DNA from 4 places in the Streptomyces sp. RK9 genome. Region 4 is predicted to be linked to each of the others. Evidence: riboswitches for the same ligand, from Rfam matches in the RefSeq annotation. Region 4 holds a riboswitch; each other region holds the start of a gene.
What was found. Region 4 has a riboswitch for cyclic di-AMP ahead of AB6L24_RS14420 (C40 family peptidase). Riboswitches for the same ligand answer to the same signal wherever they lie in the genome.

Region 1: another riboswitch for cyclic di-AMP. It lies ahead of AB6L24_RS23460 (M23 family metallopeptidase); the one in region 4 lies ahead of AB6L24_RS14420 (C40 family peptidase).
Region 2: another riboswitch for cyclic di-AMP. It lies ahead of AB6L24_RS34835 (M23 family metallopeptidase); the one in region 4 lies ahead of AB6L24_RS14420 (C40 family peptidase).
Region 3: another riboswitch for cyclic di-AMP. It lies ahead of AB6L24_RS20730 (transglycosylase family protein); the one in region 4 lies ahead of AB6L24_RS14420 (C40 family peptidase).

What each region holds. Positions count from the first base shown of each region.
Region 1 is NZ_CP173704.1:758,904-764,038, reverse strand. Features, by position in the region: gene AB6L24_RS23475 (PLP-dependent cysteine synthase family protein) at 1-189, shown strand, start outside; gene AB6L24_RS23470 (MFS transporter) at 186-1,451, shown strand; gene AB6L24_RS23465 (PP2C family protein-serine/threonine phosphatase) at 1,634-2,839, shown strand; cyclic di-AMP (ydaO/yuaA leader) riboswitch at 3,070-3,205, shown strand; gene AB6L24_RS23460 (M23 family metallopeptidase) at 3,217-4,329, shown strand; gene AB6L24_RS23455 (aldo/keto reductase) at 4,482-5,135, shown strand, end outside.
Region 2 is NZ_CP173704.1:3,312,785-3,317,919, forward strand. Features, by position in the region: gene AB6L24_RS34825 (M16 family metallopeptidase) at 1-663, shown strand, start outside; gene AB6L24_RS34830 (M16 family metallopeptidase) at 660-2,060, shown strand; cyclic di-AMP (ydaO/yuaA leader) riboswitch at 2,324-2,484, shown strand; gene AB6L24_RS34835 (M23 family metallopeptidase) at 2,498-3,325, shown strand; gene AB6L24_RS34840 (GntR family transcriptional regulator) at 3,572-4,258, shown strand; gene AB6L24_RS34845 (HPr family phosphocarrier protein) at 4,559-4,840, opposite strand; gene AB6L24_RS34850 (GNAT family N-acetyltransferase) at 5,020-5,135, shown strand, end outside.
Region 3 is NZ_CP173704.1:131,305-136,439, reverse strand. Features, by position in the region: gene AB6L24_RS20740 (cytochrome P450) at 1-898, shown strand, start outside; gene AB6L24_RS20735 (transglycosylase family protein) at 1,066-2,157, shown strand; cyclic di-AMP (ydaO/yuaA leader) riboswitch at 2,361-2,544, shown strand; gene AB6L24_RS20730 (transglycosylase family protein) at 2,549-3,265, shown strand; gene eno (phosphopyruvate hydratase) at 3,676-4,962, shown strand; gene AB6L24_RS20720 (septum formation initiator family protein) at 5,083-5,135, shown strand, end outside.
Region 4 is NZ_CP173703.1:3,493,503-3,498,637, reverse strand. Features, by position in the region: gene AB6L24_RS14430 (ATP-dependent Clp protease proteolytic subunit) at 1-529, shown strand, start outside; gene AB6L24_RS14425 (hypothetical protein) at 537-866, shown strand; cyclic di-AMP (ydaO/yuaA leader) riboswitch at 1,532-1,697, shown strand; gene AB6L24_RS14420 (C40 family peptidase) at 1,700-2,173, shown strand; gene AB6L24_RS14415 (DUF6328 family protein) at 2,277-2,816, shown strand; gene AB6L24_RS14410 (LysE family translocator) at 2,840-3,502, opposite strand; gene AB6L24_RS14405 (LysR family transcriptional regulator) at 3,682-4,593, shown strand; gene AB6L24_RS14400 (ATP-binding protein) at 4,604-5,035, opposite strand.

The DNA of each region.
Region 1 (5,135 bases), on a different replicon from region 4:
ACGATCCCGGACGAGCCCTTGGAGGTGCCCGGCCCCGGGGACGGGGTGGTGGCGTGGAGCCGGTGGCGGGCCGGACGGTGCGCGACCGCTCCCCGGTGGGACGTGCGGTGTGGTGACGTGCTCGATGACGTACGGAGTGACGTACGGAGTGACGTACGGCGTGACGTACCGGAAGGCGTCGTCCAGTGACCCAGGTCTGGGCCCGCGCGCGCACCTTCGAGCCCGCCGTGCAGCTCCTCTTCGTCAACCAGTTCAGCATCAACCTCGGCTTCTACATGCTGATGCCGTACCTCGCGGCCCACCTCTCCGGTCAACTCGGGCTCGCCGCCTGGGCGGTGGGCCTGGTGCTCGGCGTGCGGAACCTCTCCCAGCAGGGGATGTTCCTGGTCGGCGGCGCGCTCGCCGACCGGCTCGGGTACAAGCCGATGATCGTCGCCGGGTGCGCCCTGCGCACCGGAGGCTTCGCGGCGCTCGCGTTCGCGCAGACCCTCCCGGTGCTCATCGCCGCGTCGGCGGCGACCGGGCTCGCGGGGGCGCTGTTCAACCCGGCGGTACGCGCGTACGTCGCCGCGGAGGCGGGCACACCGGAGCGCCGCGTGGAGGCGTTCGCGCTGTTCAACGTCTTCTACCAGACCGGCATCCTGCTCGGCCCGCTCGTCGGACTCGCCCTGACCGGCGTGGACTTCAAGCTCACGTGCGCGGTGGCGGCGGTCCTCTTCGCCCTGCTCTCGGTGGTGCAGTTGCTGCGCCTCCCGGTGCGCAAGGGCGATGCGGCCGGTGACGGCTCCGCGGGTCCGGCGCGGGGACAGTGGCGGGCGGTGTTCGGGAACCGGCCGTTCTGGCTGTTCTCGCTCGCCATGACCGGCTCGTACGTCCTGTCGTTCCAGGTGTACCTCGCGCTGCCCCTCGAAGTGGAGCGGCTGCTGGGCGGGGGCACGGCCACGACGGTCGCGACCAGCGGGCTGTTCGTGGTGTCGGGGCTCGTCGCGCTCGTCGGGCAGCTGCGGATCACCGACTGGTGCAAGCGCACGTGGACGCGGGAGCAGTGTCTGGCCGCCGGGCTCGCCCTGATGGGCGCCGCGTTCCTGCCGCCCGCCCTCGGCGGACCCGGGTACGCGGGCGTCACGGCGCTGCTGCTGTGCGCGGCGGCCCTGGCGGCCGCGAACGCCGTGCTCTACCCCTTCGAGATGGACACCGTCGTCTCGCTCGCGGGGGAGAGGTGGGTGGCCACGCACTACGGCCTCTACAACACGGTCTGCGGCGTCGGCATCACCGCGGGGAACCTCGCGATGGGCGCCCTGCTCGACGTGGCGGACGACCGGGGGCTGCCCGCGGTGCCGTGGCTCGCGCTCGCCGCGCTCGGCGCCGGCTGCGCGCTGGCGCTGCGCTCCCTCGGCAGGTCCGGTCGGCTCGCGGCGCCGGTGCCGGTGCTCGGGGGTGACGCCGCCTGACCCTCGCGCGCCCGGGGCGTGCGGTGCCGGTTCTGCTCGGCCGCACGCCTCCGGGCGCGTCCCCGCCCCACCACACGGCTCACCCACTCGGCCCACATCAGGTCGCCCCGGGCTCCCGCTGCGGGAAGCCTGGATGGGCCGACGCGGCGCTGATGCGGTGGAGTGGAGTGGTGGTGGTTGCTGTGCGTGGTGGGGGGCCGGACGGTGCGCAGGGCGGCCCGGCCCACCCCCGCCCCCGTAAGAAGGCCCGCCTCTCCCAGCCAACCATCGCCCCCGGCGGCACCACCCGCACCCTCCCCCGCGAGCGGGCCCTCGTCCGCGCGCTGCCCCCGCTCCTCCTCGTCGCCGGGATCTGCTTCGACATGCTCACGCCGCCCGAGTTCACCGCGTCCCCGCTGTTCGCCGCGGCGCCCCTGATCACCGCCCCGTTCTTCCGGCTTCGGACCACCGTCGCGACCGCCGCCGTGTCCTGCGCCGCCGTGCTCGTGCTGCGCCTGAGCCACCGCGTGGACGGCGCCGACGTCCAGGTCATCACCGAGTTCCTGACGATGCTGACCGTCGGCGCCCTCGCCGTCGTCATCAACCGGGTCGTCCGCCGCGGCGACGCCCGCCTCGCCTCCGCCCGGTCCATCGCCGAGGCCACCCAGCGCGCGGTCCTGCCGCAGCCCGACCCGCGGATCGGCGGCCTGGACATCGCCGCGCGGTACGAGGCGGCGGAGGCCGACGCGTTCATCGGCGGGGACCTGTACGCCGTGCAGGACACCCCGCACGGGGTGCGGCTCGTCGTCGGTGACGTACGGGGCAAGGGGATGGGGGCGGTGGCCGCCGTCGCCGTCGTCATCGGGGCCTTCCGGGAGGCCGCCGAGCAGGAGGCCACGCTGGAGGCGGTGGCGCAGCGCCTGGAGCGGGCGCTGGCCAGGGAGGGGATGCGGCGGGACGGGCTCGACGCCTTCGAGGGGTTCACCACGGCGGTCCTCGTGGAGATCCCGCGCGGCGACGAGGGCACCGTACGCATCATCAACCGCGGCCACCCCGAACCACTGATGCTGCGCGCCGACGGACGTCTGTGCGTGCTCTCGCCGTCCGAGCCCGCGCTGCCGCTCGGCATGGGCGACCTCGGCACCTGGCCGGACCGCGCCGACCAGACCCCGTTCCCGCCGGGGGCCACGCTGCTGCTCTACACCGACGGGCTCTCCGAGGCCCGGGACGAGGACGGCGAGTTCTACGTCCCCGCCACCCGGCTCGGCGGCCGGATCTTCCCCGGGCCCGCCGGACCCGACTCACTGCTCGCGACCCTCGTCGACGAGGTCCGCCGGCACACCGGGGGCGGTGCCACGGACGACCTGGCGATGCTCGCCGTACGCCGTCCGATCACGGTCGGTGACTGAAGGGCACCCCTCCGCAGCCTGATTGGCGCGGTGTCAGCAAGCCGTGGAGATCCAGAACGCTGCGGTGCGTCATGGGCTCCGCTCAACTCGCCCTACTCCAGCCGCTGATGTCCCTTGTGTTCGTAGCGTAAGCGTTAACGATCAGACGGAACAGCTTGGAATACGGCACCGCTGTCTATTAACGTTCGATAACGCAGCGCGGTCGTCCCAGCCGGCACTCAAGTCGGCTCCGTGCGCACGCGCCTAATCCCGCAAGGGAGCCGGGGAACCACCACATTGGGGTGAATCGGGCACGCACCACGCCCGTAGGAGACCTTCCTGCTCCGAACCCGTCAGCTAACCCGGTAGGCGAGAAGGAAGGAAAGGAGTGCGCCCCAGTGGCGTCCAACCGGCCTGCCCCCGAAGCGCTCTACGTACCGAACGACGAATCCGCCGAAGGACCCGAGGGTCCCACCGGATTCGGCGGGTACGCCCCCCAGGAGCCGTGGGAGGAGTGGAACCCCACCGCGGAGTCCATCCGCCCCGTGCGCGGCAGGCACCGGGTCCACAAGAAGGGCGGCGGCGGCCTCGCGCGCAGCTCCACCGTCCTCGGCGTCGGCGTCATCGCGGCCGTGGGCGCGGGCGGCATCGCCACCGCGCAGGGCGGCAAGCCCCCGGTCTCCATCGCCATGCCGGACATGTCGGCGGTCACCGACCAGCTCCCCGAGGCCAAGTCCCTGCCGGGCGTGGGCTCCCTGATATCCGACGACGACGGAGGTGCCGGCGGCGCCGACACCGCCACCGTCGCGGCCGCCGCGCCGCTCAGCTCCGCGGGCGTCACCACCGCCGACGCCGAGCGCGGCACCACCGGCGCGGGCGAGGCCCTGCGCGCCCGCATCATGCAGCAGGCCGAGAACCAGCAGCACCAGGCGGAGGACGCCCAGCGCATCGCCGCCGAGGACGCCGCCGTGAAGAAGGCCGCCGAGCAGGCCAAGGCCCAGCAGGGCAAGGCGGAGGCCGCCGCGAAGGCCAAGGCCGCCGAGGAGAAGCGCAAGAAGGAGGAGGCCGCGCGCAAGAAGGCGGAGGCGGAGCGCCTCGCCAAGCTCGCCAAGAGCTTCTCGCTGCCCACCTCCTCGTACACCCTCACCTCGCACTTCGGCGACTCCGGTTCCATGTGGTCCTCCGGCCAGCACACCGGCCTCGACTTCGCCGCCCCCACCGGCACGCCCCTCAAGGCCGTGCACACGGGCACCATCAAGTCGGCGGGCTGGTCCGGTTCGTACGGCTACCGCACGGTCCTGGAGCTGAAGGACGGCACCGAGATCTGGTACTGCCACCAGTCCTCGATGAGCGTCAGCGTCGGCCAGAAGGTCACCACGGGCGAGGTCATCGGCCGCGTCGGCGCGACCGGCAACGTCACCGGACCGCACCTCCACATGGAGGTCCACACCAGCGGCGGCGCCAACATCGACCCGCTGGCCTGGCTGCAGGGCAAGGGCCTCAACCCGTAACACCCAAGGCTCCGGCGGTCCTGGCGACGACCCCCCGACGCCAGGGCCGCCGGTCGGAACCCGCGACGGCGGAGCCGCATCCGGGAGCGGGGCCGCAGATTTCCGTGGGCCACACACGGAATTCGTTCCCCGCTGCGGATGTTGAGCCCCTTATGACCACACTCCGCCCGCTGGGCTCCTCCGACCTCGAAGTATTCCCCCTCGCCCTCGGCGGCAACGTCTTCGGCTGGACCGCGGACGAGACACAGTCCTTCGCCGTCCTCGACGCCTACACCGCCGCGGGCGGCAACTTCGTGGACACCGCCGACGTGTACTCGGCCTGGGCGCCGGGCAACAAGGGCGGCGAGTCCGAGACCGTGCTCGGCCGCTGGCTCGCCGCCCGCGGCAACCGCTCCGACGTCGTCATCGCCACGAAGGTCGGCGCCCACCCCGACTACAAGGGCCTCGCGGCGAACACCATCAAGTCCGGTGTCGAGGAGTCGCTGCGCCGCCTCGGCACCGACTACATCGACCTCTACTACACGCACTACGACGACCCGTCCGTGCCGGTCGAGGAGTTCGTCACCGCCCTCGACGAGCTGGTGCGCTCCGGCAAGGTCCGCGCGATCGCCGCGTCCAACATCACCGCCGAACGCCTCCAGGAGTCCCTGGACTTCTCCGACCGCGAGGGCCTCGTGCGCTACGTCGCCCTCCAGCCGCACTTCAACCTGGTCTCCCGTGACACCTACGAGGGCCCCCTCCAGGAGGTCGCGTCCCGCTCGGGCCTCGCGGCCATTCCGTACTACTCGCTCGCGTCCGGCTTCCTG
Region 2 (5,135 bases), on a different replicon from region 4:
AAGCAGCCCCCGCGCGACGGCTCGCTGCCCGAGCGCATCGGCAAGGAGCTGCGCGAGGTCGTCGAGGAGGAGGTCCCCGCGCGCGCCCTCATGGCCGCCTACCGCCTCCCGGAGGACGGCACGCGCGCGAGCGACGCGGCCGACCTGGCGCTCACGGTCCTCGGCAGCGGCGAGTCCTCGCGGCTCTACAACCGCCTCGTGCGCCGTGACCGCACCGCCGTCACCGCCGGATTCGGCCTGCTGCGGCTCGCCGGGGCGCCCTCCCTCGGCTGGCTCGACGTGAAGACGTCCGGCGACGTGGAGGTCCCCGTCATCGAGGCCGCCGTCGACGAGGAGCTGGCCCGGTTCGCCGCGGAGGGCCCCACTCCGGAGGAGATGGAGCGCGCCCAGGCCCAGTTGGAGCGCGAGTGGCTCGACCGGCTCGGCACGGTCGCGGGCCGCGCGGACGAACTGTGCCGGTACGCGGTCCTGTTCGGCGACCCCCAGCTCGCCCTCACCGCCGTCCAGCGTGTCCTCGACATCACCGCCGACGAGGTCCAGGAGGTCGCCAAGGCCCGCCTGCGCCCCGACAACCGCGCGGTGCTCGTGTACGAACCCACCGGCCCCGTGGACGCGGAAGACGCCGCCGGCACCGACGAGGAAGACGAGGAGACGGCGAAGTGACCGAGGCCGCAACGATGCAGTTCCACCCGCAGCCCCAGGCGGGCACGGCCAGGCCCTGGGCCTTCCCGGCCCCCGAGCGCGGCGCGCTCGGCAACGGCCTCACCGTGCTGCGCTGCGACCGCCCCGGCCAGCAGCTCGTCGCCGTGGAGATCCACCTCGACGCCCCCCTGGACGCCGAGCCGCAGGGCCTCGACGGCGTCGCCACGATCATGGCGAGGGCCTTCTCCGAAGGCACCGACAAGCACTCCGCGGAGGAGTTCGCCGCCGAGCTCGACCGCTGCGGCGCCACGCTCGACGCGCACGCGGACCACCCCGGCGTGCGGGTCTCCCTGGAAGTGCCCGTCTCCCGGCTCCCCAAGGCGCTCGGCCTGCTCGCCGACGCCCTGCGCGCGCCCGCGTTCGCCGACAGCGAGGTCGAGCGCCTGGTCCGCAACCGCCTGGACGAGATCCCGCACGAGGCCGCCAACCCGGCGCGCCGCGCCGCCAAGGAGCTCTCCAAGGAGCTCTTCCCTGCGTCCTCGCGCATGTCGCGCCCGCGCCAGGGCACGGAGGAGACGGTCTCCGCGATCGACTCGGCGGCCGTACGCGCCTTCTACGAAAGGCACGTCCGCCCCGCGACGGCCACCGCCGTGGTGGTCGGCGACCTCACCGGCATCGACCTGGACGCCGTCCTCGCCGACACCCTCGGCGCCTGGACCGGCGGGGCGGCCGAGCCGCGCCCGGTGCCCCCGGTGACCGCCGACGACCGCGGCCGCGTCGTCATCGTGGACCGCCCCGGCGCCGTCCAGACGCAGCTGCTCATCGGCCGCGTAGGCCCGGACCGGCACGACCGCGTGTGGTCCGCGCAGGTCCTCGGCACGTACTGCCTGGGCGGCACCCTCACCTCACGCCTGGACCGCGTCCTGCGCGAGGAGAAGGGCTACACCTACGGAGTGCGCGCCTTCGCCCAGGTCCTGCGCTCCGCCGCCCCCACGTCCCCGGAGGGGGCTACGGGCGCCGCGATGCTCGCCATCAGCGGCTCCGTGGACACCCCGAACACGGGCCCGGCCCTCGACGACCTGTGGAAGGTCCTGCGCACGCTCGCCGCGGAGGGCCTGACGGACCCCGAGCGCGACGTCGCCGTGCAGAACCTGGTCGGCGTCGCCCCGTTGAAGTACGAGACCGCGGCGGCCGTCGCCGCCACCCTCGCCGACCAGGTCGAGCAGCACCTGCCGGACGACTTCCAGGCCCACCTGTACCGCCAGTTGGCGCAGACGGGCACCGTGGAGGCCACCGCGGCCGTCGTGAGCGCCTTCCCGGACGACCGTCTGGTGACGGTCCTCGTGGGCGACGCCGCGCAGATCGAGGAGCCCGTCAAGGCGCTCGGCATCGGTGAAGTGACGGTGGTCACCGGCTGATTGCCGGAAAGGGACGGACCTGCGCCGCTGATGACGTAAAGCCGGACATAGCGGTAGCAACCATCGCGTGAGAACAGGGACCCCAGTGGCTCAGGAAGCCGCTGGGGTCCCTGCATGCTGCCATATGTCCGAATTGGCATGGAGGTTGCTCGTCTGGCCTGTGGCGTGCGCTACAAAAGGCCTGATTCGTTTGTCGATTGAAAGATGAGACGTTTAGCGTCGGTCCGGCTGTCCGTCAGGCAGTACGCCGCGTCCGCGGCACCGGACAGCCATCGCCGAGTCCCCGTACGGCGCGAGCCGGGGGAGCCGGGGACCCACACGTCCCTGGGGTGAATCGGACCCCTTGCCGCGAGGCGAGGAGCCCGTAGGAGACCTTCCTGCTCCGAACCCGTCAGCTAACCCGGTAGGCGAGAAGGAAGGAAAGGATCAGCCGCTTCATGGCGTTCACCCGCCCGACCGGCAAGCACCGCCGTCCGAGCCGCATCACGCGCACGACCGCAAGCGCCGCGGGCGTCGCCGCGCTCACCACCACCGGAGTCATCTCGGGCCTGGCCGCGCCGGCCCTCGCCGCCGAAGGCAGCTCCGCGGAGTACGCGCACACCGGCCTCACCCAGTCCATCTCCGTCGGCGACTCCCTGGCCGGCGAGATCGACGCCCAGGCCGCCGCCCAGAAGCACGCCGCAGTCGAGGCCGCCGCGCAGAAGAAGGCCGAGGCCGAGGCCCGCGCCGATGCCGCGGAGGCCAAGCGCAAGGCCGCCGAGACCAAGCGGAAGGCCGAGGCCGCCGCGAAGGTGAAGGCCCAGAAGGAGCGCGAGGCCAAGGAGCGCGCCGCCCGCGAGGCCGAGCGCAAGCGCCTCGGCTCCTACGTCTCGCCGATCGACGGCAGCTACGTCTCCACCGGCTACAAGACCGGCGGCGCCATGTGGTCCTCCGGCAGCCACACCGGCGTCGACTTCCACGCCGCGTCCGGCACCCAGGTCCAGGCGGTCGCCGCGGGCACCGTCGTCGAGGCCGGCTGGGGCGGCGCCTACGGCAACAACGTCGTGATCCGCCACAACGACGGCACGTACACGCAGTACGGCCACATGTCGTCCCTCAGCGTCACGGTCGGCCAGGCGGTCACCCCGGGCCAGCAGATCGGCCTCTCCGGCTCGACCGGCAACTCCAGCGGCCCGCACCTGCACTTCGAGGCCCGCACCGGCGCGGACTACGGCTCCGACATCGACCCCGTGGCGTACCTCCGCTCGCACGGCGTCAACGTCTGAATCCTGATGCCGGGACCCTCCCGGACGCAGGAAAGCCCCGGCTCACCCGAGCCGGGGCTTTCCTGCGTATGCGGGCCCTTTTGGCCAAAAGATATCCATGGATTCCGGTCTCCCGTCGGAAAATCCGGCCCGCTGCAATAGAGTTCATGGCGGCAGGGTCCATGGAGTCGTTGAACGAGCGCCATTCGACGCGTCGGCCGACGCGCCGACCGACGCGTTTCGCGGGCATTAAAGCGGAGGTCCGTCATGCGCATTCCCGCGCACTCGGTGTGCACGGCCATCCGGGACGACATCGTCTCCGGTGTCTACGAACGCGGCACGCGCCTCACCGAGGAACTGCTCGCCCGCCGCTACGGCGTCTCCCGCGTCCCCGTGCGCGAGGCCCTGCGCACGCTGGAGGCCGAGGGCTTCGTCGTCACCCGCAGGCACGCGGGCGCCTGCGTCGCCGAGCCCACCGAGCAGGACGCAGCCGACCTCCTGGAGATCCGCGCGCTCCTGGAGCCCTTGGCGGCCGCCCGTGCCGCCCAGCGCCGCACCGAGGCCCATCTGAAGGTCCTGCGCGGGCTCGTCCGGCTCGGCAAGGAGCGCTCCCGGCACGGCGGCACCGAGGACCTCCGCTCGCTCGACGGCTGGTTCCACGAGACGCTCACGCAGGCCTCGTCGAGCCCCGGCCTGATCACCCTGCTCACCCAGCTCCGCCACAAGATCGCCTGGATGTACGGCACGGAGCCCCAGGCCGCCCCCGCGCAGACCTGGTCCGAGCGCGCCGCCGTCGTCGACGCCGTGGCCCGCGGCGACGCGGAGCGGGCCCGCGCCCTCACCGTGCTGCACGCCGAACGGGCCGCCACCGCGCACCGGCCGCGGACCGGCCCCCGCGCCGGGCGTGTGAGGGATTCGCAACATGCCGTCAACACAGTGAGCGCGCGGAATTAACGGCGACGCCGTATACAAAGAGAGACGTGTTCGCGGTCGGCATTCCACTGCCTTTGTTTCGGCTTCGAGTACGCGCCGAATGTGCGCCGAATACGTGTCGAATGCGTGCCGAATATGCGCCGAATGTGCGTGAGGTGCACGGCCGGATAATCGCCAGGTGCACGACTCCATATGAGTCACGAGATGTGCCCATGCGTCATGAGATGCGCGCCGGGTACGCGAAGGGCCCGCCCTGGATTCAGGACGGGCCCTTCGCGCAGGTGCCGGGCGGCGTTCTCCGCGGACGGAGCGCCAGGCGCACTAGACGGTCTCGGGAAGCTCCTCGAGCCCCTCGGCGACCAGCTTCGCCAGGCGGTCGAGGGCGGCGTCCGCACCCTCGGCGTCCGAAGCGAGCACGATCTCCTCGCCGCCCTGCGCACCCAGACCGAGCACCCCGAGCATGGAGGCGGCGTTGACCGGGTTGCCGCCGGCCTTGGCGATCGTCACGGGGACGCCGGCGGCCGTGGCCGCACGGACGAAGATGGAGGCGGGCCGGGCGTGGAGGCCCTCGGCCCAGCCGACGTTGACGCGGCGCTCAGCCATGTGTTGCTGCCCTTCCAGGTGTCTCACACTTGTCTAGACCACTATCTCATGCCGACCCGGATGCTCCCGCCGGACGTCCGTCCCCTCGCGCCACGGACGTACGACCCCTACCCGGCCGCCCTTCGACCACTCCTACACTGCCCCGGCCCGGGCGGCCGCGCGACCCGTACCCTGGCCCCATGCAGACCCCGGCGGACGGCCCAGCGCACACCTCGTCGGACAGCGCCGAGCCCACTGCGGACCGGCACCCCTACCCCTCCCACTGGGAGGCCGACGTGGTGCTGCGGGACGGGGG
Region 3 (5,135 bases), on a different replicon from region 4:
CCCGCGCGTGCAGGAGCTGACGGACCAGCTCATCGACGCGTTCCTGGACAAGCCCGAGGAGCGGGGCACCGCCGACCTCATCCACGAGTTCGCCTTCCCCCTCCCCATCTACGCGATCTGCGACCTGCTCGGCGTCCCGCGCGAGGACCAGGACGACTTCCGGGACTGGGCGGGCATGATGATCCGGCACGGCGGCGGCCCGCGCGGCGGCGTCGCGCGCTCGGTGAAGAAGATGCGCGGCTACCTCGCGGAGCTCATCCACCGCAAGCGCAGCGACCCCGGCGACGACCTCATCTCGGGTCTCATCCGCGCCTCCGACCACGGCGAGCACCTCACGGAGAACGAGGCCGCCGCCATGGCCTTCATCCTCCTGTTCGCCGGCTTCGAGACGACCGTCAACCTCATCGGGAACGGGACGTACGCGCTCCTGACCCACCCCGAGCAGCGCGAGCGGCTGCAACGCTCCCTCGCCGCCGGGGACACCGGCCTCCTGGAGACCGGCGTCGAGGAACTGCTCCGCTTCGACGGCCCCGTGGAGCTGGCCACCTGGCGCTTCGCCACCGAGCCGCTGCGCATCGGCGGCCAGGACATCGCGGCCGGCGACCCCGTCCTCGTCGTCCTCGCCGCCGCAGACCGCGACCCGGCCCGCTTCCCCGACCCCGACCTCCTCGACCTGTCCCGGAGCGACAACCAGCACCTCGGGTACGGCCACGGCATCCACTACTGCCTCGGCGCCCCGCTGGCCCGCCTGGAGGGCCAGACGGCGCTGGCGACCTTGCTCCGCAGGCTGCCCGACCTGCAACTGGCCGTCGATCCGGCGGAGTTGAGGTGGCGCGGCGGGCTCATCATGCGTGGCCTGCGGACCTTGCCGGTGACGTTCACGCCGCCCGCACGCTGACGGGGGAGCGGCACGTGTCTGACGTACCGTCAAGACTGTGACTTTCACGTGATCTGCGCTGCATCGACTTGTGACTGACGTTCGACTGCGGCTACGTTCACGACGGCTCGGCACCCCTCGGCACCATGTGTCGCAGCTGTTCTTGTCGTCGCTCGAAAGGCACGTGCATGCTCTCCGGCCAAGGCCGTCACCGCCGTCCCCGTCAGGCCCCGGCGATCGTCGTCGCGGCGGGCGTCACGGGATCCGCCATCGCCATCCCGCTGCTCGGCGCCACGGGCGCGCACGCCGCCGAGGCCTCGACGTGGGACAAGGTCGCGGAGTGCGAGAGCGGCGGCGCGTGGAGCGCCAAGGGCGACGGGTACTACGGCGGTCTGCAGCTGACGCAGGACACCTGGGAGAGCTACGGCGGCCTCGCGTACGCGCCGAGCGCCGACCAGGCGAGCCGCTCCCAGCAGATCGCCGTCGCCGACAAGGTCCTCGCCGACCAGGGCCCGTCCGCGTGGCCGAACTGCGGCCCGGCCGCGGGCCTCAGCAAGGGCGGCGCGGCCGCCGACGTCGACCCGGGCCTCCCGCCCGCCCCGTCGACGTCCCCGGAGTCGTCCGACGGCGCCGAGGGCTCCAAGGGCTCCAAGGACGGCGAGAAGGGCGAGAAGGGCGACAAGGGCACCGGCGACGCCGCCGACGCCAAGGGCAAGGACCGTGGCGCGGACGCCGAGGACGACAAGGGCGAGGAAACCGGCAAACACCGCAAGCCCGACAACAGCGGCTCGGCCGACGAGAGTGACGAACGCGACAAGGGCGGGCAGAGGGGCGAGAAGGGCGCGGACGAGGACGGCAAGTCCGGCGACCGCGACAGCACTTCGCCCGAGGCCGGCTCCGAGGCGGGCCGTGAGCCGTCGGGCGCCGACGAGTCCGCGGAGGGCTCCGAGGACTCCTCCGGCCTTCCGTCCGGCCGCCACCGCGGCTCCAGCGCCGACGAGGCCGACGGGACGGAGAAGGGCGGCGCGGGCTCCGCGGGCCGCCACGCGTCGCGCGGTGAAGGGCGCGACGCGCGTGACGCCACCGACCCCGCGGGCACCTACACGGTCCGCTCCGGCGACAACCTCTCGCAGATCGCCGACCGGCACGACCTTGACGGCGGCTGGTCCACCCTCTACGCGGAGAACAAGCGCACCGTGGGCGGTGACCCGGATCTCATCCTCCCCGGTCAGCGCCTCGACCTGAGCGAGGAAGAGGCCGCGGAGGCGGACCGGAAGTAGGCGTCGCCGGGCGGAAATTGACTGGCAGTTCGGGGTGAATGTCCGGGTTAAAGACGGTGAGAGGCAAGTGAGAGATGGGTCTCAGAAGCCCTGATCGTCTTTGAAATTCCGGTGATTGCCTGTCTACGGTCGTGACCGCTCGCCACAGCGGGCCCCGCCGGTCGGTACGCCGAATCCTGCCAACGGCCGGACGGGAACAGTCGTCGCTTCGAGCGCCGAAGGCAGGAGCGGGGGACCCAAGGTAAGCGCCGGGCCCACGCGTTGAGCGGCCAGCGGCCGCGCGACGCGCAGGACCGGCTAGGGGTGAAGTCGTACGGAAGCCGTACGGCCGGGCACTCACCCGCCCGAACCCGACAGCTCACCTCGCAGGCGTCGGTGAGGGGATCACTCCATGCTGCTTTCCGGCAAGGGCAAGCACCGTCGTCCGTCCAAGGCCACCCGCGCGGCCGCCGTCGTCGGTGTCACCGGCGCCGCCGTCGCCGCCCCGCTGATGGCCGCCGGCACCGCGAACGCCGCCACCGTCGACCAGTGGGACCGGGTCGCCCAGTGCGAGTCCGGCGGCAACTGGTCCATCAACACCGGCAACGGCTACTACGGCGGCGTGCAGTTCTCCGCCTCCACCTGGGCCGCCTACGGCGGTACGAAGTACGCGGCCACCGCCGACAAGGCCTCCAAGGCCCAGCAGATCGAGATCGCCGAGAAGGTCCTCGCGGGCCAGGGCAAGGGTGCCTGGCCGAGCTGTGGCGTGGGCCTCACCAGCGCCCCGTACAACGGTGGCGGTGCCGAGAAGCCGCAGCAGCAGCCGCAGCAGCAGGCCAAGCCCCAGCAGCAGCCGCAGCAGGCTCAGCCGCAGCAGCAGGCCAAGCCGCAGCCGAAGCCGCAGCAGGCCGCCCCGCAGACCGAGTCGAAGAAGACCGTCCAGACCCCGACCGGCAAGGTCGTGAAGAAGGGCGACGGCGAGTACAAGGTCAAGACGGGCGACACCCTGTCCAAGATCGCCGACGAGCACGACGTCAAGGGCGGCTGGCACAAGGTGTACAAGCTCAACGGCGACATCATCTCCGACGCCGACGTGATCTACCCGGGCCAGCAGCTGCACCTCAGCTGAGCCTGAGCCCGACCCGCGCCCTGTCCGGCCCGTCCGGACAGGGCCCCCGCTCCGCCCCGCGGAGCGCCCCCGTCCCCACGGGTCTCCCTCGCCCCGGTGCGCGTATCCCCCGTACGCACCGGGGCGAGGTGCTGTCCGGGGGGCGTCCCCGCCGGTCCCGGTGCGCGCCGAGGTCGTCCCCGAGTACGCCCAGGGCGAAGCTACCGGCCGGTAAGAACCTGTGGTTCCGTCCGGATTCCCAGGGAATTGGCCCGATGGCCGTCCCACGGGGCGGGCGGTCGGCTGGCCGAAGCTCCCGGGCCCGTTAGGCTCAGGAGACGCAGGGCCGATGAAGACCATGCAAGCCATGCGCAAGCCCGCGCCCCCAGTGGTGCACGCCATGCGCCCCTAGCGTCACATCCCATAAGGAGATGCTCGTGCCGTCCATCGACGTCGTCGTAGCCCGGGAAATCCTGGACTCCCGAGGCAACCCCACGGTCGAGGTCGAGGTCGGCCTCGACGACGGGTCCACCGGCCGCGCCGCGGTCCCGTCGGGCGCCTCCACCGGTGCCTTCGAGGCCATCGAACTGCGTGACGGAGACGCCAACCGCTACGGCGGCAAGGGCGTCGAGAAGGCCGTCCTCGCCGTCATCGAGCAGATCGGCCCGGAGCTCGTCGGCTACGACGCCACCGAGCAGCGCCTGATCGACCAGGCGATGTTCGACCTCGACGCCACCGACAACAAGGGCTCGCTCGGCGCCAACGCCATCCTCGGCGTCTCCCTTGCCGTCGCCCACGCCGCCTCCGAGGCGAGCGACCTGCCGCTCTTCCGCTACCTGGGCGGCCCGAACGCGCACCTGCTGCCCGTTCCGATGATGAACATCCTGAACGGCGGGTCCCACGCGGACTCCAACGTCGACATCCAGGAGTTCATGATCGCCCCGATCGGCGCGGAGTCCTTCTCCGAGGCGCTGCGCTGGGGCGCCGAGGTCTACCACACGCTGAAGAAGGTCCTGAAGACCAAGGGCCTGTCGACCGGCCTCGGCGACGAGGGCGGCTTCGCGCCGAACCTGGACTCCAACCGCGCCGCCCTCGACCTCATCGTCGAGGCCATCAAGCAGGCCGGTTACGTCCCCGGCGAGCAGATCGCGCTCGCCCTCGACGTCGCCGCGTCGGAGTTCTACAAGGACGGCAAGTACGAGTTCGAGGGCAAGTCCCGCTCGGCCGCCGAGATGACCGAGTACTACGCCGAGCTCGTCGAGGCGTACCCGCTCGTGTCCATCGAGGACCCGCTGTTCGAGGACGACTGGGCGGGCTGGAAGGTCATCACCGACAAGCTGGGCGACAAGGTCCAGATCGTCGGCGACGACCTCTTCGTCACCAACCCCGAGCGCCTGGCCCGCGGCATCGAGGAGGGCTCCGCCAACGCCCTCCTGGTGAAGGTCAACCAGATCGGTTCGCTGACCGAGACCCTGGACGCCGTCGAGCTGGCCCAGCGCAACGGCTTCAAGTGCATGATGTCGCACCGCTCCGGCGAGACCGAGGACGTCACCATCGCCGACCTCGCCGTCGCCGTGAACTGCGGTCAGATCAAGACCGGCGCCCCGGCCCGCTCGGACCGCGTCGCCAAGTACAACCAGCTGCTTCGCATCGAGGAGATCCTCGACGACGCGGCCGTGTACGCGGGCCGCAGCGCGTTCCCGCGCTTCAAGGGCTGAGCTTCACCTGAAGGGCTGCGCCGCTTGAAGGGCTAAGCCCTAGCCAGTCGTACGTACGTCCCCGTACTCGGTCCCGTACCGTGTGCGGGGACGTACGCGCGTACTGGGGAGGCGAGACACATGGCCGGGAAAGTCCGGGACAAGGACCGGTTCTCCACGGCGACCCGGCTGCG
Region 4 (5,135 bases):
CATCGTCTTCCTCGGCACGCCCGTCGACGACGTCTCCGCGAACGACGTCATGGCGCAGCTGCTGCACCTGGAGTACCTCGCGCCCGACCGGGACATCTCGCTGTACATCAACTCGCCCGGCGGCTCGTTCAGCGCGGCCACGGCGATCTACGACACCCTGCGGTTCACGACCTGTGACGTGGAGACCGTCTGCCTCGGCCAGGCCGCGTCCGCCGCCGCGGTGCTGCTCGCCGCGGGCACGCCGGGGAAGCGGTCGATCCTGCCCGGCGCCCGGGTGCTGCTCCAGCAGCCCGCGCTCGCCGAGGCGTTGCGGGGCCAGCCGACCGACCTCGTGATCCAGGCCGAGGAACTGCGGCGCACCCGCGCGCTCCTGGAGGAGATGCTCGGGCGCCACACGGGGCAGGACGCCGAGCGGATCGCGGCGGCCGTCGAGCGCGACACCGTCCTGGACGCCGCGGCCGCCGTGGAGTTCGGCCTGGTGGACCGGGTCGTGCCACACCGCAGGGCCACGACCACGACCGCCGGGTGAGGCCCGGGTGCTGCCCGAACTGCCGCCGCTGCCTGCCCTGACCCGCGCCGAGGGCGAGCTGATCGACGCCTACCTCGCGGTGGTGGACCTCGTCGGCCGCATCAATCCGGCGCGCGCGGAGCACACGTACGGCGGCCTGCGCGCCGCACAAGCCCTCGTGGTCAGGGCGACGGAGCTGCGGGACGCCCTGAACCTGATGCACCAGCGGGGCGAGGCGGAGGTCCACTCGGCGACGCTGGCCCGGGCGTTGCGCACGCTGGACGGCGAGCGGCGTGCCGCGCGCGTGGCCGTACCGCCGCCTGGTGTCGGCGAAGGGGCGCCGCCGACGGGCGGGTGACCGATCCGTCCGGGGGCGGGGCGACGGGACGACGGGAAGGCGGGAAGGCGGGAAGGCGGGAAGGCGGGAAGGCGGGAAGGCGGAGCAACACGACCACAAGTGGGGTGAGCACACCTATAAACGGCGAGTCGGCCAAGCGTTTCTGCTAGGAGTTGACGGGGCTCTTCGGCGCAGCTTCGGCCGATCCGCCGGAGCCCCGCCCCGAGCCGCCCCGCCTCTCTCGCGACCCCACACCCGAGGTGCGCCGTCTCACCGGCCGGCCTTCGGAGCGCCCCGGCCGCAGCGCGTCCGCGCCGTCCGCCCGTTGGGGGTGCGGACGGCACGGACGGGGGTCGCGCGGCTTCCGGTCCTTACCCGGGGTACGACCAGAGGTGGTAGCTCTTTCAGCGTAGGAAACACTCGCACGCGCGTGCCCCTTGAGTTGCACAACTCCCTTACGCGGCAGCCGGAACCGGACCTTCCGGCGCTGTTCGGGCAATCGTCTCCGACTGTGACCCAGGCCCCTTTCGGGCTCTGTCCACCCGAACAGGTCAGTCGTGAGGAGCCTCACATACGGCCGATTCGGCTCGGTTTTTTCGCCACTCTCGGGTGAAGATCCCTTCCGACGACAAGCCCCCGCCACAAGCGGCGGGGCGGTCCGGGCGGACGCCGAGTCCTGCCGCCACCCGGATGACCGGTCGACATCTGTGCATCGGCAGGAGTGGAGGACCCAGCAAGGCGGGCTGTCCGGGAGACCGGCCGGCCCTTGGGGTGAAGTCGTTGTACGACCGGGCATCTTCGCCTGCCCGAACCCGACAGGTCATCCTTCACAGGCGGCTGACGAAGGGTTGCGCATGACTGCGCTGAATCGTGTTCCGTCGCTGCTGACGAGGGCCGGTACCGCATCGGCACTCACGCTCGCCGCCGTGGGCGGCACCATCGTGGCCCCCGGACTCGTCTCCGAGGCCGAGGCAGCCACACACGGGACGAAGGCGCTCAAGATCGCGGCTTCCAAGAAGGGCTCTCCCTACGGCTACGGGGCCGTGGGACCGCACCGGTTCGACTGCTCGGGCCTCACGCTCTACTCGTACAAGCGCGTGGGCAAGAAGCTGCCGCGAACCGCCGCGCAGCAGTACAACAAGACCCGGCATGTCTCCAAGGCCAACCGCACCCGCGGCGACCTGGTGTTCTTCCACTCCGGCCGGAACGTCTACCACGTCGGCATCTACGCCGGCAAGAACAAGATCTGGCACGCGCCGAAGCGGGGCACCGTGGTGCGCCTGGAGAAGATCTGGAGCAACAGCGTCTGGTACGGCCGGGTCCGCTGACCCGGGTGCCGGGAGGGCGGTGCCTTCGGGCAGGCACCGCCGTCCGGGCGTGATCCGGCCGACGCGAGGAGTGGTTCGCGTCGCACCGGGATACTCGTAGTGCATGTCCGAGAACGATCCCGACGGCGGCCCCCGGTCATCGGGCACCGCCGCGCACGACCACAGCCGAGGCCGCGACGAGACCCCGCTGGAACGCGCCGACCGCAACTTCCTCGAGCTCCTCCAGGAGCTGAGGGTCACTCAGACCGGCGTGCAGCTCCTCTTCGCGTTCCTGCTCACCCTCGCCTTCACCCCCCGCTTCCCGTCGCTCGACGCCCTCCAGCGCGCCACATACGTGACCACGCTGCTGCTCGCCGTCCTCGCGGCCGCGCTGTTCACCGCTCCCGCCGCCCTGCACCGGGGACTGTTCGCGCGTGGCGCGAAGCCGCTCGTCGTCACGGTGTCGTCCCGGCTCGCCGGAGCCGGACTCGCCGTCCTCGTCCTGGCGCTCACCGGGTCGGTGCTTCTCGTCGTGGACGTGGCGGCGAGCCGGACCGGCGCCTTCTGCGCCGCCGGGGCCACGCTGCTGGTGTGCGGTGGCCTGTGGGGGCTGCTGCCGTGGGGGATCGCGCGACGGCAGGGGGACGAGCGCGGGCCCGTCTGATCGGGCTGCGTCGACAGGTCGGGCTACGCGACCAGCGGTTCCGCGAGCAGCACCACACCCAGCGCCGAGAGCACCACGCCGGTGCCGCCCTCGATCGCCCGGGCCACGACCGGTCGGCGCAGCCAGCGGCCGAGCCGGTCCACGAGCAGCGCGACGGCCGGGAACCACAGCAGCGCGAAGGCCACGACGATCGTGGCGAGCAGCAGCGTGCGGGGCATCGCGGGGCTCCCCTCGGGCACGAACTGAGGCAGCACGCTCAGGAACGTCAGGGACGCCTTGGGGTTGAGGGCGTTGGTGAGGAAGCCCTCGCGCAGGCCGCCGCCACGCCCGCCGCCGGGGTCCTGCACGGCCGTCACCCCCTCGGGCCGCTCCCCCACCGCCCCCACCGCCTCCACCCCGGGCGGCCGCACCGCCGATCGCAGCGCCCGCACCCCCAGGTACAGCACATAACCGCCACCCACCACCTGCAGCGCGCGGAACAGCGCGGGCACCGCCGCGAGCACGGCCGCGACGCCCGCGACGGCGAGCGCCGTGTGCACCAGGAGTCCCGCCGCGATGCCGAGCGCACACAGGACTCCGGCGCGGCGGGAGGCGAGCGCGTTGCGTACGACGACGGTGAAGTCGGCGCCGGGCATGGCGACCATGCCTGCGGCGACGCCGGTGAAGGCGACCAGTTGAGCGTCCATGACGGCCACTGTGCCGTGAGTCAGCCTTCAGCAGGTATGTGAGATCTTCTGCGTCTTCCTTAAGCATCTGTTTATGCTGGGCTCCCCGTAAGATCCGGCGGCGGTCCCGGAAGGCCGGGGCCGGGGCGTTCGCGTACCGCCGCAGGACCGCGGTCCACAGCCACAGGAAGAGGCACGTCATGTACGACCCGACGCGGCTCGCGGCGCTCGTGGCGGTCTCCGAAGCCGGTTCCATCACCCGCGCCGCCGAACGGCTCGGCTATACGGTGCCCGCGCTCTCCCAGCAGCTCGCCAAGCTGGAGCGGGAGGCGGGCGCGGCCCTGCTGGTGCGGCACCACCGGGGTGCCCGGCTCACCGGCGCGGGCGAGCTGCTCCTGGCGCGCGCCCGCCGGGTCCTGGACGAGATGGAGCTGGCCCGGCACGAGCTGGCGCAGCTCGTGGGCCTCGGGGGCGGGCGGCTGCGGGTCGCCACGTTCACGACGGCGGGCATCCATCTGCTGCCGCCCGCGCTCACCGCGTTCCGCAGGGCGCATCCGGACGTCGAGCTGACGGTCACCGGCCACGAACCACCCCTGGGTGTGGCCGCGGTGGCGGCGGGGGACGCCGATGTGGCCCTGACGCACACGTACGAACCCGCGGAGCTGCCCGCGCCGCCCGCGTCGGTCACCCTGGAGCCGGTCCTCGTCGAGGAGTTGGTGCTCGTGACGGCGCCGGGGCACGCGCTGACGGCGGGCACCGGGCGGCTTCCGCTCGGGGAGCTCGCCGGTCAGCCCCTGATCAGCATGGCGCCGGCGCATCCGGCGCGCCATGGGGTGGAGGCGGCGCTCGCGCGGGCGGGGGCGGCGCCCGCGGTGCTCGTGGAGACGCCGGACTACGCCCTGGTGTGCGCGATGGTCAGCGCGGGTCTCGGCGCCGCGGTGGTCCCGGAGATGGTGGCCCGCACGGCGGCGACCCCGGTCGGCTTCCGGCCGTTGGAGCCGGGGGAGCTGCGGCGCACCATCTGGGTCTGCCATCGCACGGACGAGTCGAGCCCGGCCGCGGACACGTTCCGGGCCCTGCTGCGGGGGACGTTCGGCCGCTCGGCCACCTGACCGCGAGACGTCAACTCTGGACCGGCACCGACCACGGCAGGGTGATCCAGACCGTCTTGCCGCCCTCCGCCGTCGGACAGATCGAGAGTCTGCCGCCGCACTCGGCGGTGAGCCAGCGGATGATGACCATGCCGCGGCCGTTGTCCTGCTGGACGGCGGCGGGCAGGCGCCGGGGGAAGCGCGGGTGGCTGTCGGTGACGCCGATGCGCAGCCGCTCGTCCCGGTCGAGCTGCACGTCCACGGTGAAGGTCGGGGACTGGCCGAGGGTGTGCTGGACGGCGTTCGTGGCGAGTTCGGAGACGATGAGCCGCACCGTGTCGGCGACGTCGGCGTCGGCCGGCAGGCCCCACTCCGACAACGTGTCCGCCACATACCTGCGGGCGGCTGCGACCGAGACAGGATCGCTCGGCAGAGTGACTGATACTTCCTGGAGGTCTGCCATGGCGACACTGTCCCTTTCCCACCGGGACCGGACTCCGACTCGTGGCGGAAGAACTCGAGGACAGTCCCGGAACTGGTGCTTCGCGCCAGAGTGCCACTCC